One region of the Micromonospora sp. SCSIO 07396 genome, then DNA from elsewhere that is predicted to be linked to it. Evidence: predicted binding sites of a transcription regulator. Region 1 holds the regulator's gene; the other holds the start of a gene.
What was found. The regulator HspR, encoded in region 1, represses chaperone genes until heat shock. The targets are predictions, from matches to a motif close to TTGAGTNNNNNNNACTCAA.
Positions count from the first base shown of each region.

Region 2: a site for HspR is predicted at 4,670-4,688, ahead of lon (endopeptidase La). Genes of this name have one in related genera too.

Region 1 is NZ_CM132210.1:6,321,347-6,328,635, reverse strand. Features, by position in the region: gene dnaK (molecular chaperone DnaK) at 1-128, shown strand, start outside; gene grpE (nucleotide exchange factor GrpE) at 165-908, shown strand; gene dnaJ (molecular chaperone DnaJ) at 990-2,171, shown strand; gene ACWCHM_RS27865 (heat shock protein transcriptional repressor HspR) at 2,200-2,643, shown strand; gene ACWCHM_RS27860 (hypothetical protein) at 2,797-3,054, shown strand; gene ACWCHM_RS27855 (hypothetical protein) at 3,140-3,571, opposite strand; gene ACWCHM_RS27850 (cation:proton antiporter) at 3,747-4,952, opposite strand; gene ACWCHM_RS27845 (cation:proton antiporter regulatory subunit) at 4,958-5,458, opposite strand; gene ACWCHM_RS27840 (winged helix-turn-helix domain-containing protein) at 5,597-5,821, opposite strand; gene ACWCHM_RS27835 (hypothetical protein) at 6,259-6,540, shown strand; gene ACWCHM_RS27830 (Fic family protein) at 6,598-7,289, opposite strand, start outside.
Region 2 is NZ_CM132210.1:2,556,554-2,563,842, reverse strand. Features, by position in the region: gene ACWCHM_RS10845 (DEAD/DEAH box helicase) at 36-1,754, shown strand; gene ACWCHM_RS10840 (DoxX family protein) at 1,811-2,182, opposite strand; gene lon (endopeptidase La) at 2,310-4,646, opposite strand; gene ACWCHM_RS10830 (histone-like nucleoid-structuring protein Lsr2) at 4,890-5,237, shown strand; gene ACWCHM_RS10825 (hypothetical protein) at 5,450-6,742, opposite strand; gene ACWCHM_RS10820 (hypothetical protein) at 7,064-7,289, opposite strand, start outside.

The DNA of each region.
Region 1 (7,289 bases):
CCGAGCAGGCTGAGCAGCCGGGCGCGGCCGGTGCGGGTGCCGGTGCCGCCGGTGCCGCCGGTGCACCGAAGGCGGGCGGCCCGGACGACGTGGTCGACGCGGAGATCGTGGACGAGGACAAGAAGTGACGGTCCACGCCACCGCACAGGGAACGAGGTAGTCGTATGACGGAGAAGCCACGAGCCGCCGACCCGGGCACCTCCGGGTCGACGCCGGGTGGCTCCGCGCCCACCGACGACGGGCCGCGGGTCGTCATCCGGGACAACCGCAAGCTCGGCAGGACCGAGGAGACGCCCGCCGCCGCCGACGCCGGGGCCGACGTCCCGGCCGAGGGGCTGGTCGAGGAGTCCGAGGTGGTGGTCGACGAGATCGAGGCCGAGGCCACCGCCCTCGACGGCCCGGCACCGACCGGTCCGCCGGTGGTGGACGCCCCCGCGCAGCCGGTCGACGGCAGCCCGACCGGTTCCCCGCTCGGCGCCGAGTTGGAAGCCCTCCGGGCCGAGCTGGACGAGCGGACCCGGGACCTGCAACGGGTGTCGGCGGAGTACGCCAACTACCGCAAGCGGGTGGACCGGGACCGGGGCGTGGTCCAGGAGCAGGCGACCGGCTCGGTGCTCGCCGCGCTGCTGCCCATCCTGGACGACCTGGACCGGGCCCGGGAACACGGTGACCTGGTCGGGCCGTTCGGCACGGTGGCCGAGCAGCTCACCACGGCGCTCGGCAAGTTCGGCCTGACGCCCTTCGGCGAGCAGGGCGACCCGTTCGATCCGACCCGGCACGAGGCGGTCGCGCACCAGACCTCACCGGACGTCGACGAGCCCACCTGCGTGCAGGTGATGCGTCGGGGCTACCTGCTCGGTGAGCGGCTGCTGCGGCCGGCCATGGTCGCGGTCGCCGACCCGGAATAGTGCACGGCCATCCGGTCGCCCCGCCCACCCCCAACGGTGGACGGGGCGACCGGGCCACATCTCACGGAAGGGGGTGGACCGGTGAGTTCCAAGGACTGGATCGAGAAGGACTTCTACGCCACGTTGGGCGTGGAGAAGTCCGCCTCCTCGGACGAGATCAAGAAGTCGTACCGGAAACTGGCCCGGGAGTCGCACCCGGACCACAACCCCGGTGACCCCAGGGCCGAGGAACGGTTCAAGGGCGTCTCCGAGGCGTACGCGGTGCTCGGCGACGACGCCAAACGCCGCGAGTACGACGAGATGCGCTCGCTGTTCGGCTCGGGCGCGTTCCGGCGGGGCGCGCGCGGCCCGGGTCAGCCCGGCGGGGCCCCGTTCGACGTCTCCGACCTGTTCGGCGGCGGTGGCGGGGACAACCGGTTCGGTGGCGGCGGCTTCACCGACCTGTTCAGTTCGATCTTCTCCGGCGGTGGCGGTGGTGCCGGCCCGACCCGGGCGCGTGGTCCGGCCCGGGGCCGGGACGTGGAGACCGAGGTTGCCCTCGACTTCGGCGACGCCGTCCGGGGTGTCACCCTGCCGTTGACGTTGCGCGCGCCGGGGGTCTGCGACACCTGCCACGGCAACGGCGCGAAGCCGGGCACCCAGCCGACCGCCTGCCCGGTCTGCCACGGTGCCGGGGTGACCACCCGGGACCAGGGCTCGTTCAGCTTCTCCGAGCCGTGCCGCAACTGCCAGGGTGTCGGGACGGTCGTCGAGGAGAAGTGCCCCGAGTGCCAGGGCACCGGCGGGGTCACCAAGGCCCGCACGCTCAACGTCCGGTTCCCCGCCGGGGTGGCCGACGGCCAGCGGATCAGACTGGCCGGGCGGGGCGAGCCGGGGCAGCGCGGCGGGCCGGCGGGCGACCTGTTCGTGCAGGTGAAGGTCCGCCCCGACGACCTGTTCGGGCGTACCGGTGACGACCTGACGCTGGCCGTGCCGATCACCTTCGCCGAGGCGGTGCTCGGCACCGACCTGCGGGTACCCACGCTGGACGGCGCGGTGACCCTGCGCGTCCCGCCGGGCACCCCGTCCGGGCGGGTGCTGCGGGCCCGGGGCAAGGGTGTCGTACGACGGGACGGGCGGGCCGGCGACCTGCTGGTCACGCTGGACGTGGTGGTGCCGGCGACGGTGTCGGACGAGGCGCGGGCGGCGCTGGAGTCGTTCGCCGGGGCGACGCCGCCGGCGGCCCGGGAACATCTCGACGCGCGGGTGCGTCGGGTCGGTTGACCGGTGGACGGGTGCGGAGGTGAGTGGGATGTCGGACGGGTTCGTCGGTTCGGGTGACCCTGCCTACGAGGCCAAGGTGCTGATGATCTCGGTTGCGGCACGGATGGCGGGGATGCACCCGCAGACGCTGCGCCAGTACGACCGGCTCGGCCTGGTGCAGGCCGGCCGGGCGGCCGGTGGCGGTCGCCGCTACAGCGTGCGGGACGTCGTCCTGCTGCGCGAGGTGCAGCGGCTCAGCCAGGACGAGGGCGTCAACCTGGCCGGGGTGAAGCGGATCATCGGGTTGGAACGCCTGGTGGAGCAGGCCCAGCAGCGGGTGGCCCGGCTGGAGGCGGAACTGGATGCCGCGTACCGGCGGATCGCCGAGCTGGAGACGCTGGCCAGCGGGTTCTCCCGGGGCGACCTGGTGCCCACGAACCGCACCTCGACGGCGCTGGTGGTCTGGCGTCCCCGCCGTGCCCCCGGCCGCTGATCCCTTCCGTTCCGTCCCGTCGCTCGGGGCGGGCCCGGCCTGCCCGGCCCGCCCCGCCTGGCCATCCGGGCAGGAGTTTCCCTCACGGTCGGCGGTGATCGCCGGTCGGGGGTCGGGGTTTTCCGGCGGCGGGGTTGTCGTTCCGGCTAGCCTGTGATCAGTCCCAACCAGGTCAATCCGGACTCCGACGGCGGGGGAATCGTGGCGGAATCGGCGAAGAAGGTGGCCCGGCAGGCGGAGGAACGGCTCAACCGGGTGGCCGAGAACGTACGGGAGAAGTTCGACCGGGTCACCCAGGGCAAGTTCTCCGACACGGTGAAGAACGGCAGGTTCGATGACCGGCCCGCCCCCGGCAAGGACCGGGAAAAGGCCGGGCCGAAACGCCGTGACCAGGGCGGATCGCAACACTGACGATCCGCCGACGTGCGGGCCGGGACCCACGGGGGGTCCCGGCCCGTTCGCCGTACGGGCGGGTCGGGCCCGGCGGACCGCGACGTCAGCCGAGGCGGCGGTTGTCCCGGACCAGGCCGCCCTCGCACCAGTCGTGGTAGGTGAAGAGTTCCTCCCGGGCCAGCAGCATCCGGCTGTTGTGCGCCCAGTTGCGTACCAACTCGTCGCCGTCGCGTTCGGCCTGCTCGACCAGCTTGCGGAACCGACGCCGGGGGTGGGCGCGGAACTTCGTCCGGATTCCGTCGGCGGCGTAGATGTAGAGGCAGTGCAGGGCGAACCGGCGGGCCGGGCAGGCCGGGTCCCGGGCCAGCTCGAAGAGGGTGAGCACCAGGTGGTCACCCGCCACCAGCAGGTCCCAGTCCTGGGGCAGTGAGGTCAACGGCACCGAGTCGGGCTGGTACGCCCAGGCCCGCAACTCCGCCGGTGACGGGTCGACAGGGTTGGCGAAGCCGCGGAACGTCGGACCGTGCGCGCTCACCCGGCAACCTTCCCGCTCACGCCCGCGGGATGCCTCCGTCCGCCCACGAGCCCCTGGCCTGCTGGGGCGCAACGCTAGCCGCCGCCCCCGGCCGGCGGAAGACCTGCCGGGAAGCAATTCGGCAACGGACGCCCTGGCCAGGCCGACCCGCGCGGTCGACCTGGCCAGGCGAAACTCAGTCCGTGGCCGGCACCGGCCGGGCCTGGCGGGCGGCGATCCGCCGCCGGACCCGCTGCTTGAACCAGGGCATGTCGGGCAGCCGGGCGAGCATCGGGCCGGTGACCACGGTGATCAGCACGTACGCCGTGGCGAGCGCGGCCAGCTTGGGTTCGACGGTGCCGGCGGCGACCGCCAGACCGGCGATGACGATGGAGAACTCACCACGGGGCATCAGGGCGAAACCGGCCCGCCACCGGCCGGGCTCGGCGATCCCGGCCCGCCGGGCCGCCAGGTAGCCGGTGACCAGCTTCGTCCCCATGGTGACCACGGCCAGCAGCAACGCGGGCAGCAGCACCGGCGGCATGTCCCGGGGGTCGGTGACCAGGCCGAAGAAGACGAAGAAGACGGCGGCGAACAGGTCCCGCAGCGGGGAGAGCAGTTCGGTGGCGTGGTGCGCCACCGGCCCGGACAGGGCGATGCCGACCAGGAACGCCCCGACGGCGGCGGAGACCTGGAGCCGGGCGGCGATCCCGGCCACCAGCAGGGTCAGACCGAGCACCCCGAGCAGCAGCGCCTCCGGGTCCTTCGCCGACAGGGCGGCGGAGATCAGGTGACCGAAGCGGATGGCGACGACCAGCACGACCACCACGGTGAGCACCGCGATGCCCAGCGCCACGCCGCCCTTGACCAGGCCCACGCCGGCCAGCAGCGCGGTCACCAGCGGCAGGTAGAGCGCCATCGCGAGATCCTCGATGACCAGCACGGAGAGGATGACCGGGGTTTCCCGGTTACCGACCCGGCCGAGGTCGCCGAGCACCTTGGCGATCACCCCGGAGGACGAGATCCAGGTGATGCCGCCGAGCACCACGGCCGCCACCCAGCCCCAGCCGAGCAGCAGCGCGAAGCCGAACCCGGGCAGGGCGTTGAGGACCGCGTCGATCAGGCCGGCCGGGGCCGCCGAGCGCAGGTTGCCGACCAGCTCGTTGGCGCTGTATTCCAGGCCGAGCATGACCAGCAGCAGGATGACGCCGATCTCGGCGCCGACGGCGAAGAACTCCTCGCTCGCGGCCAGCGGCAGCAGACCGCCGTGGCCGAACGCGAGGCCGGCGAGCAGGTAGAGCGGGATGGGGGAGACACCGAACCGGCGGCTGAGCCGACCGAGCAGCCCGAGTAGCAGCAGGAGAGCGCCGACCTCGACCAGTAGAGTTGTGGTTTCGTGCATCCGCCTCAGCCGTCCGGGTCACTGTCGGCGAGAATGGCGGTCACCCCGTCGAGACCCTGCCGGGTGCCGACCACGACCACCACGTCACCGGCCGCGAAGCGGAAGGTGGGATCGGGCGAGACGTTGACCTCGCCCTGCCGCAGCACCGCCACGATCGAGGCGCTGGTCCGGGTGCGTGCCTTGGTGTCACCGAGCCGCTTGTTGACGTACTTCGACCCCGCCGGGATGGCGATCTGCTCGGTGAGCAGCCCGGCCGCCTGCTCGCGCAGACCGGAGAGCTGACCCAGCATCAGCGACGCGCCGAGGATGTCGGCAAGCGCCTCGGCCTCGTCGTCGGTCAGCGGGATGTCGTGCTGACAGGAGTCGGGGTCGTCCGGGTCGTAGAGGACCAGGTCGCGGCGGCCATTGCGGTGGGAGACCACACCGAGCCGGCGGCCGGACTCCGTCATCAGGTCATGACGGACGCCGATTCCCGGAAGGGCGGTCTGTTCGACACGTACTCGCACGGACGAGAGGCTATACCCTGCGCCCAAGCTGGGCCTGCTGGACGTCTGTGCTGCTGGTGAGCGCTTTCCGGCCGGCACCGGCTGTGGTCGCCGGCTCGCCGGTCGGTAACCCTGCGGGGCCGGGCGGCCCGTTCAGGGTCAGGCCTCAGCGGGTGTGGCGACGAAGACTCCGACCCCTTCCAGGGTTTCGGTCAGGCCGGTGGCGCGCAGGATCATCATGGCCTTGCCGACCACGGTGTCCGACACGCCGTATTCCCTGCACAACTGCGACCTGCTCGGCAACTTGGTGCCGGGCGGCCACTCTCCCGAATCGATCTTGCTCTTGAGCTCGTCTGCGAGCACCTGGTACTGCTGCTTGGGCATGCGTCACTCCCCGGATGGCACGCCCATTCGATCACGCCCCGACCTCCAACCTCAAGCAATCGTGGGTGGATCGTTGACCTACAACTGGTACCGATTGTAGGTTCGTGGTGAACGCCCCCGGATGGCACTCGGGGCGCTCGAACGGTCGGGGCGGGCATCCCCCGTGGCCCGTCCCGACCGCGTCGTCGGCCCTGTCGTCGTACCGCCGGGGTGGGCTGCGACGGCAGGGCGGGCAGCCCGGCCGGGCTGCCTTTCCAGTACCGCGACACCGAACTGTCAAGACTGTCCAGCAAGGGAGCGTCCATGGGGTACGAGTCACCGCACCCACCACCGAACCTCGACCTTGGTCAACTCAGTTGGGGCGATATTGCGGTGTCCGAGCCATCGCAATATCGCCATTGGAGCGACATTGAGCCGGGTCGGGCGGGTGGGGAGGCGTGACCGGGCGGTACGTCGTACACCTGCCGGTCGTCGCCACCGATCTGGCGCGGGCCAAGGTGCTGGCCCGGACGGCGGCCCGCTCGCTGGTCTTCCTCGCTCATGTCGACCCCGGCGAGACCACCGTCTCCGCCGAGGACGATCAGGGGGTACGCCACCGCGTCTTCTGCGACAACCGGCTGGACAGTGGTCGGCGGTGCGTGCTCCGGGCCGACCACGAGACCCCCTGCACCTCTCGCCTGCCCCGTTGGCCACCGAACGCCGCCCGCCCGCCCCGTTGACCTGAGCTGACTGTGAGCCCCTGTCTGCCTCTCGACCGGCGGGCGCCTTCCGCCGGATCAGGACGGCAGGCACCGCCAAGCTGCCGCCCGGCCCAGCCCCTCCGAAGCGATCGCGCCCTCACGACGTAGGCGGTCCAGCACGACGCGGATCGTCGGATCACTGATGCCGGGCAGCGCCGTGCGGATGTCGGCGACCCGGAAGATGCGCGGAGCGTGGTGGAGCACGTAGTCGAGCACCCGGTCCTGCTTCGAACCGTCCGCCCGATCCGATGCAGCTCGTTCGGCGAACGTGCGGTAGGCGTTCGCCAGGATGTTGACGAAGTAGGTGAGCCACGGCCAGGGATCGGCCTCGCCGTCATGCCAGCCGTGGGTCGAGTCCAGCAGTGCCTGGTAGTAGCCGTCCGCGCTCACGGCGATCTGGTGCTCCAGGCTGACGTACCTCGACACCGAGTAGCCGGCATCCATCAGCAGCGCGTTGGTGAGTGCCCGGGTCACCCGGCCGTTGCCGTCCTCGAAGGGGTGCACGACGAGGAGATCGAGCACGAAGAGGCCGACGAGGAGCACCGGATGGTGACGTCGCGCTGTCCTCTCGGCGGTGTAACGCTCGATCAGTTCGGCCACGAAGTAGGGCGTGTCCGACGCTCGTACGGGGCGGAAGCGGACAGTCACTTCGCCGGTGGCGGTGCGGTCGACGACGACGTTGTCCTCAGTTTTGAACTGACCGCCTGGCGCGGCGGTGTGGGCGAAGA
Region 2 (7,289 bases), 3.7 Mb from region 1:
GCACGGCCCGACCGGGGTGATGGAAAACTTTGCCCATGAGTTCCGCACCCACACCGACCGACCTCTCCGCTCCCGGCGACTCCGACGGCGGGCCCGCCTTCGTGGATCTCGGGCTGCGCGCCGAGTTGCTGGGCGCCCTCGCCGCGCTCGGCTACGAGGAGCCGACCCCCATCCAGCGGGAGGCGATCCCCCTGCTGCTGTCGGGACGGGACCTGCTCGGGCAGGCGGCCACCGGTACGGGCAAGACCGCCGCGTTCGCCCTGCCGCTGTTGCAGCGGATGCCGCAGAACCGCCAGGGCGGCGACCCGGTGTCGCTGGTGCTGGTGCCCACCCGGGAGTTGGCCGTGCAGGTCTCCGAGGCGTTCCACCGCTACGGCAAGGACCTGGGCGCCCGGGTGCTGCCGATCTACGGCGGCCAGCCGATCGGCCGCCAGCTACGTGCCCTGGACCTGGGCGTGGACGTGGTGGTGGCGACCCCGGGCCGGGCGCTGGACCACATCGCCCGGGGCACCCTGCGGTTGGGTTCGCTGGCCACGGTCGTGCTGGACGAGGCCGACGAGATGCTCGACATGGGCTTCGCCGAGGACATCGAGGCGATCCTGGAGCACGCGCCCGCGCAGCGGCAGACGGTGCTCTTCTCGGCCACCATGCCGGCCCGGATCGACGGGCTCGCCCGCCAGCACCTGACCGACCCGGAGCGCATCCAGATCGGGCGGGAGCAGCCGGTGGCCGGCGAGGCCCCCCGGGTCCGGCAGAGCGCCTACATCGTCTCCCGGGCGCACAAGCCAGCGCTGCTGGGCCGGGTGCTGGACGTGGAGTCCCCGACGGCGGCGATCGTCTTCTGCCGCAGCCGGGAGGAGGTCGACCGGCTCACCGAGACGATGAACGGACGCGGCTACCGGGCCGAGGCGCTGCACGGCGGGATGAGCCAGGAGCAGCGGGACCGGGTGATGGGTCGGCTGCGCGCCGGCACCGCCGACCTGCTGGTGGCCACCGACGTGGCGGCCCGGGGGCTGGACGTCGAGCAGCTCACCCACGTGGTCAACTACGACGTGCCGTCCGCACCGGAGTCGTACGTGCACCGGATCGGCCGGGTGGGCCGGGCCGGCCGGGAGGGGGTGGCGATCACCCTGGCCGAGCCCCGGGAGCACCGGATGCTCAAGACCATCGAGCGGGTCACCGGCCAGCGGATCACCATCGACAAGATCCCGACGGTGGCCGACCTGCGCACCCGGCGGCTGGCGCTGACCCAGGCGGCGCTGCGGGAGAGCCTGCTGGAGGACGACCTGGACCCGTTCCGGGTGATCGTCGAGTCGCTGTCGGACGAGTTCGACCTGATGGAGGTGGCGCTGGCCGCGGTCAAGCTGGCCCACGAGGCGGCCCTGCCGGGCTCCGACGACGAGGAGGAGATCCCGCAGGTGCCGGTCCGCCCGGCTCGGGAGCCCCGCCCCGGGTTCGACAGCCGGGGTGGGGACCGGCGCGGCGGCGGCCGGCCCCGCACGGGCGGCACCGCGCAGGTCTTCATCGGCCTGGGCCGCCGGGCCGGGGTACGCCCGCAGGACCTGGTCGGCGCGATCACCGGTGAGACCCGGGTGAGCGGCCGGGACATCGGCTCGATCGAGATCGCCGACCGGTTCTCGCTGGTGGAGGTGCCGCAGGGCGTCGCCGACGAGGTGATCGCCGGGCTGCGCAACAGCACCATCAAGGGCCGCAAGGCGACCGTACGGCGCGACCGCGGCGTCGACGGGCGCTGACCCGGACGCGACACCGGCCCGCCTCCCCACGCGGGATGCGGGCCGGTCACGGCGGCTCAGAGCGGGTACGGCCCGAACCGGCCCCAGGCGACGAGTGCCGCCAGGACCAGCAGCGCCACGGTCACCACGGTGCCGGGGAGTTCCTTGGCGCGGGCGTGCACCACGATCGCGCCGGCCATCACGATGACCAGTCCGACGGCGGCCAGCGGGGTGAGCACCGTGGCGATGCCGGTGAGGCCGGGCAGGACCAGCCCCAGCGCGGCCAGCAGCTCGGCCGCGCCGAGCGCCTTGACCTGAAGCGGCGGGGTGTTCCGCACCCACCCCATCCGGTCGAGCAGCTTCTCCCTGGGCTGGGTGAGCTTGGTCAAGCCTGCGCCGGCGAAGAGCGCGGCGAGCAGGATCTGCACGATCCACAGGAACACGTTCACGGGTGGTCGCCTCCGGGGGGTGCCACCGGACGGTGGCGGATGCGGGAAACGGGAGAGGTCCAGGCTACGGGCCCGCAGCGGCCCCCGACGCCGGGCGCGACGTCGGGGGCCGTGCGGTGGGTTCCGGTCAGGCGGCGCCGACCGGTCGACCGCCGAGCGTGTCCGCGTCGATCTCGGCCGGGCGCAACGCCAGGGCGAGCACGTCGGCCACGTCGGCCAGGGTGTGCACGGTCAGCGCCGCGCGCACCTCGGTGGGCAGGTCGTCGAGGTCCGGCTCGTTGCGGGCCGGGATGATCACCTCGGTCAGGCCGGCCCGGTGCGCGGCGAGCAGCTTCTGCTTCACCCCGCCGATGGGCAGCACCCGCCCGGACAGCGTCACCTCGCCGGTCATCCCGAACTCGGGCCGTACCGGTCGGCCGGTCACCAGGGAGGCCAGCGCGGTGACCATGGTGATGCCGGCGCTCGGGCCGTCCTTGGGCACCGCGCCCGCCGGCACGTGCAGGTGGATCCGGCGTCCGGCCAGGACGTTCGGGTCGAGGCCGTAGCGCCGCCCGTTGGCGCGCAGGTAGGACAGCGCGATGTGGGCGGACTCCTTCATCACGTCGCCGAGCTGCCCGGTGAGGGTCAACCCGGGCTCACCGTCCATGCTGGTGGCCTCGATGAAGAGCACGTCGCCGCCGGCACCGGTGACGGCCAGGCCGGTGGCCACGCCGGGCACCGCCGTCCGTTCGGCCGACTCCGGGGTGAACTTCGGCCGGCCCAGGTAGCGGGCCAGGGTGTCGGTGTCGACCCGGACCGGGGCCGGGTCGGTGGCCAGGGCCACGGCGACCTTGCGCAGGATCTTCGCCAGGGCCCGTTCGAGCTGTCGGACGCCCGCCTCCCGGGTGTACTCCCCCGCGATCAGCGCCAGCACCTCGTCGGTGACGGTCACCTCGTCGGCGGTGAGGCCGGCCCGCTGGAGCTGCCGGGGCAGCAGGTGGTCGCGGGCGATGGCGACCTTCTCGTCCTCGGTGTACCCGTCCAGGGTGACCAGTTCCATCCGGTCCAGCAGTGGGCCGGGGATGGTCTCCACCACGTTGGCGGTGGCCAGGAAGAGCACGTCGGACAGGTCGAGGTCGACCTCGAGGTAGTGGTCGCGGAAGGTGTGGTTCTGGGCCGGGTCGAGCACCTCCAGCAACGCGGCGGCCGGGTCACCGGCGTATCCGACGGCCAGCTTGTCGACCTCGTCGAGGAGCACCACCGGGTTCATCGAGCCAGCCTCCCGCAGCGCCCTGACGATCCGGCCGGGCAGCGCGCCGACGTAGGTGCGCCGGTGCCCACGGATCTCGGCCTCGTCGCGGACGCCGCCCAGGGAGACCCGGACGAAGTTGCGGCCCAGCGCGCGGGCCACCGACTCGCCGAGGCTGGTCTTGCCGACGCCGGGCGGGCCGGCGAGGGCGAGCACCGCGCCGGAGCCGCGTCCGCCGACCACGCCGAGGTTGCGCTCGGCACGACGGTTACGCACCGCGAGGTACTCCAGGATGCGGTCCTTGACGTCGGCCAGGCCGGCGTGGTCGGCGTCGAGCACCGCCCGCGCCGCCGTCAGGTCGGTGTTGTCCTCGGTGCGCGTGTTCCACGGCATCTCCAGCACCGTGTCCAGCCAGGTGCGGATCCAGCCCGCCTCGGGTGAGGCGTCGCTGGCCCGCTCCAGCTTGCCGACCTCGCGCAGCGCCGCCTCGCGGACCCTGTCCGGCAGGTCGGCCGACTCGACCCGGGAGCGGTAGTCGGCGGAGCCGTCCGGCTCGTCCTCGCCGAGTTCCTTGCGGATCGCGGCGAGTTGCTGGCGGAGCAGGAACTCCCGCTGGGACTTCTCCAGCCCCTCCCGGACGTCGCTGTTGATCTGTTCGGTGACCTCCTGCTCGGCCAGGTGGTCCTTCACCCAGCCGACGAGCAGTTCCAGCCGGGCGGTGACGTCCGGCGCGGCGAGCAGTTCGGTCTTCTGCGCCAGGCTGAGCCACGGCGCGTAGCCGGCCGCGTCGGCCAGTTCGGACAGGTCGGTCATCCGCTCCATCGCGTCGATGACCTGCCAGGCGCCCCGCTGCTGGAGCACCGAGGTCATCAGGGCGCGGTACTCGCGGGCCAGGTCGCGGGCGCGGCCGGCGGGGGCGGGTTCGTCGAGCCGGGTGGCCTCCACCCAGAGGGCCGCGCCGGGTCCGGGGACGCCGGAGCCGATCCGGGCGCGGGCGAGGCCGCGCACCACGGCGGCGGGCTCACCGTCGGGCAGGCGGCCCACCTTCTCGATGGTGGCGATCGTGCCGACGGGGCCGTACTCGCCGTCGATGCGGGGTACGGCGAGCAGGGTCTTGTCGCCACTGGCCCGGGCGGCGTCGACGGCGGCCTGGGTGGTCGGGTCGAGGGTCACCGGGATGACCATGCCGGGCAGCAGGACGACGTCGGTCAGGGGAAGTACCGGAAGGGTTGCCATCGGACACCTGCCATCACTTGAGGTTGAGCGTGTCTCACTCAAGTCACAAACCGTGCCCCGTGTTCCGACCTGTGACCCAGGACACATCCCAGCCGTACCGCCACCGCCGGCCAGCATTGGCCGTACCCGGATTTCCCAGGATTGACGCGACCCGCCAAATGAAAGCAAGGCATATTGTTGCGGATTTGCCGCCAGATACGTCAAACTCTTAGCACACCCCGATCACCACAGGGAGTAATGGCGATGGCAAGGAAAGTAATCACCGTTCTGACCGACGACCTCGACGGCGGAAAGGCCGATCGGACCGTCGAGTTCAGCCTGGATGGGGCGGCGTACACCATCGACCTCTCCGACGAGAACGCGGGGGTGCTGCGCAAGGCCCTCGACGCCTACATCACCGCTGGCCGTCGAATGGGCCGGGGCGCCGTCGAGGCCGGTCGCCCGGCCCGCCGCCCGGCCCGGCCCGGCGTCTCGGGAATGGATCGCGAGCAGAACCGTGCCATCCGGGAATGGGCCACCAAGAACGGACACGAAATCTCCGAGCGCGGGCGCATCCCGGTCTCGGTCGTGGAGGCGTGGAAGAGCCGCTGACGACGGGCCGGACCACGAACGGACACGCCGGGGTCACGCTGGGATATCAGCGTGACCCCGGCGTTTTTGCCGTGTCCACAGTTTCCACCCGGCGACCCCGCACCGAAAACATCTGCCGGTAGGCTGCCCGGCCCGCCGGCGCACCCGGCGGGAACGGAACTGCGGGCCATCCCGGAGGTTTCCGGGATGGCCCGCAGTCGTCGCCCGTCGGGTCAGTTGACCCGGATACGCACCACGTCGAAGGCGGGGGTCTGGTTGGCCCGCTCCATCATCGGCACCCGGTGCGAGCCGTCACCGGCCCAGACCGCGCACTGCGCCGTACCCGACTGCGGCAGGCCCGGGATCTGGATGGTCACGTCGTCGGCCTGGTTGCCGCCCTTGCCGTCCTCGGTGGCCACGAAGAACGCCGGCACGTCCTGCGGGTTCGAGGGGGCCTGGTTGGTGTTCTGGAGCATCCGGCAGGCGGTGTGGAAGTGACCGCGGGTCAGGCCCTGACCGTTGAGCACCGAACTCTCCAGGTAGTAGCCACCCTGGCCGGCCGCCAGGAACCGGTCACGGACCAGGTTGCGGGTGGAGACCTTCAGGGTGAAGGCCTGGTTGCGCTGCACCTGGTTGGGGAACTGGGTGATCAGCAGCGACGGGTTGTTGGCCGCCGCGCCCACCTCGCCGAACGCGGTGCTGACGCACCGGTTGCCGTTCTGGAAGCCGTCGTGCGGCTGCAACCGGCTGTTGGCGCAGTCCTTGGCCAGCACGCCCAGGGCGTTGCCGTTGTTGCCGTTGTTGCCGTTGTTGCCGTTCTGGCCGTTGTTGTTGCCGTTCTGGCCGCCGTTGTTGTTCTGGCCGCCGTTGTTGCCGTTCTGGCCGTTGTTGTTGCCGCCGTTGTTCGCCGCGGCGGCCACCTGGCAGCCGGCGAGCTGCTCCAGACCCTGCGGACGCTGGGCGAAGCGGCCGATCGCGGTGGCGATCCGGTTCAGCGCCGACCGGCGCTTGTCGGCCAGCGGGCCGAGGATGGCGTTGTCGATGAACGCCTTGCCGTTGCGCCCCTCGGCCGCCAACCGCTTGTTGGCGTCGTCGATCTGGGTCTTGAGCAGGGCGAGTTCCTTGTCCACCTCGGCCTTGGCCTGGGCCGGGATCTGCGGCAGCCGGGGAGTGACCTCCGGGCAGGCCACCGTCGAGGCCAGCGTGGTCACCGGCGCGTTGCCGGCCTTGACCGCCTGGCACTCGGCGACGGACATCTGGCCGTCACCCCAGTGGTTACGGACCCACCTGCCGTTCTGCCACGTCTGGGTGGTGCTGCCGCGCCCGCTCGGCGAGGTGGCACCGGGGCTCGGTGCGACGCAGGCCGACGAGACGTTGCGGGTCTGCTGCCTCGGCTTGTCCCCGGCCGAGGAGATCTGGGTGACGGCGGCGATACCGCCGAAGACGACGAGCGCACCGACCGCCGCCAGCAGCCGCTTGCTCCGCGCGTTACCGGATGACCGGCGTGCCCCTGTGGACCTGCGCATCGAATTGCTCTCCTTCTCGATCCGGTACCTGACTCGCGCCCCCGACGAGGAGACCCTTTCCGGGTCGGTCACCCCCGCCGGAGACGCTGCGACGTTCCGGTCGCACGTCGATGGCCGACGATGCCTTTCCGCACCGTCCGCCGCGTCGGGTGGCGCGGCTGGGAAGATCCTGTCCATTCCCGCTTAGGTACGGGCCGGCATCGGCGAAGGTTCAACGCGGATCGAGGAATCCCGGACCGTTTTCCGGGCCGGCCGCAATGTCACCAACCGTCGCCGGAAAATGACGGCCGGTCGTTCGGCGGCGGGGCGTTTCGACGGCGGTCAGTCCACGCAGAGGTGATCGAACGCGAACGGGGCGGCCAACTCGTCGCGCTGGTCCCGCAACGCGCGGATCTGCCGACGCAGGTCGTCCCGGTCGAGCAGGGCCGGTTCCTCGTCCTGCGCCCCGGCCAGCCGGTCGCCAACCGCCACCGCGGCGAGATCCTCGGCCAGCCGGCCCGGGTCCACCCCGCAGCGCAGCCGCGCCTCGTGCACCGTGACCCGCTCC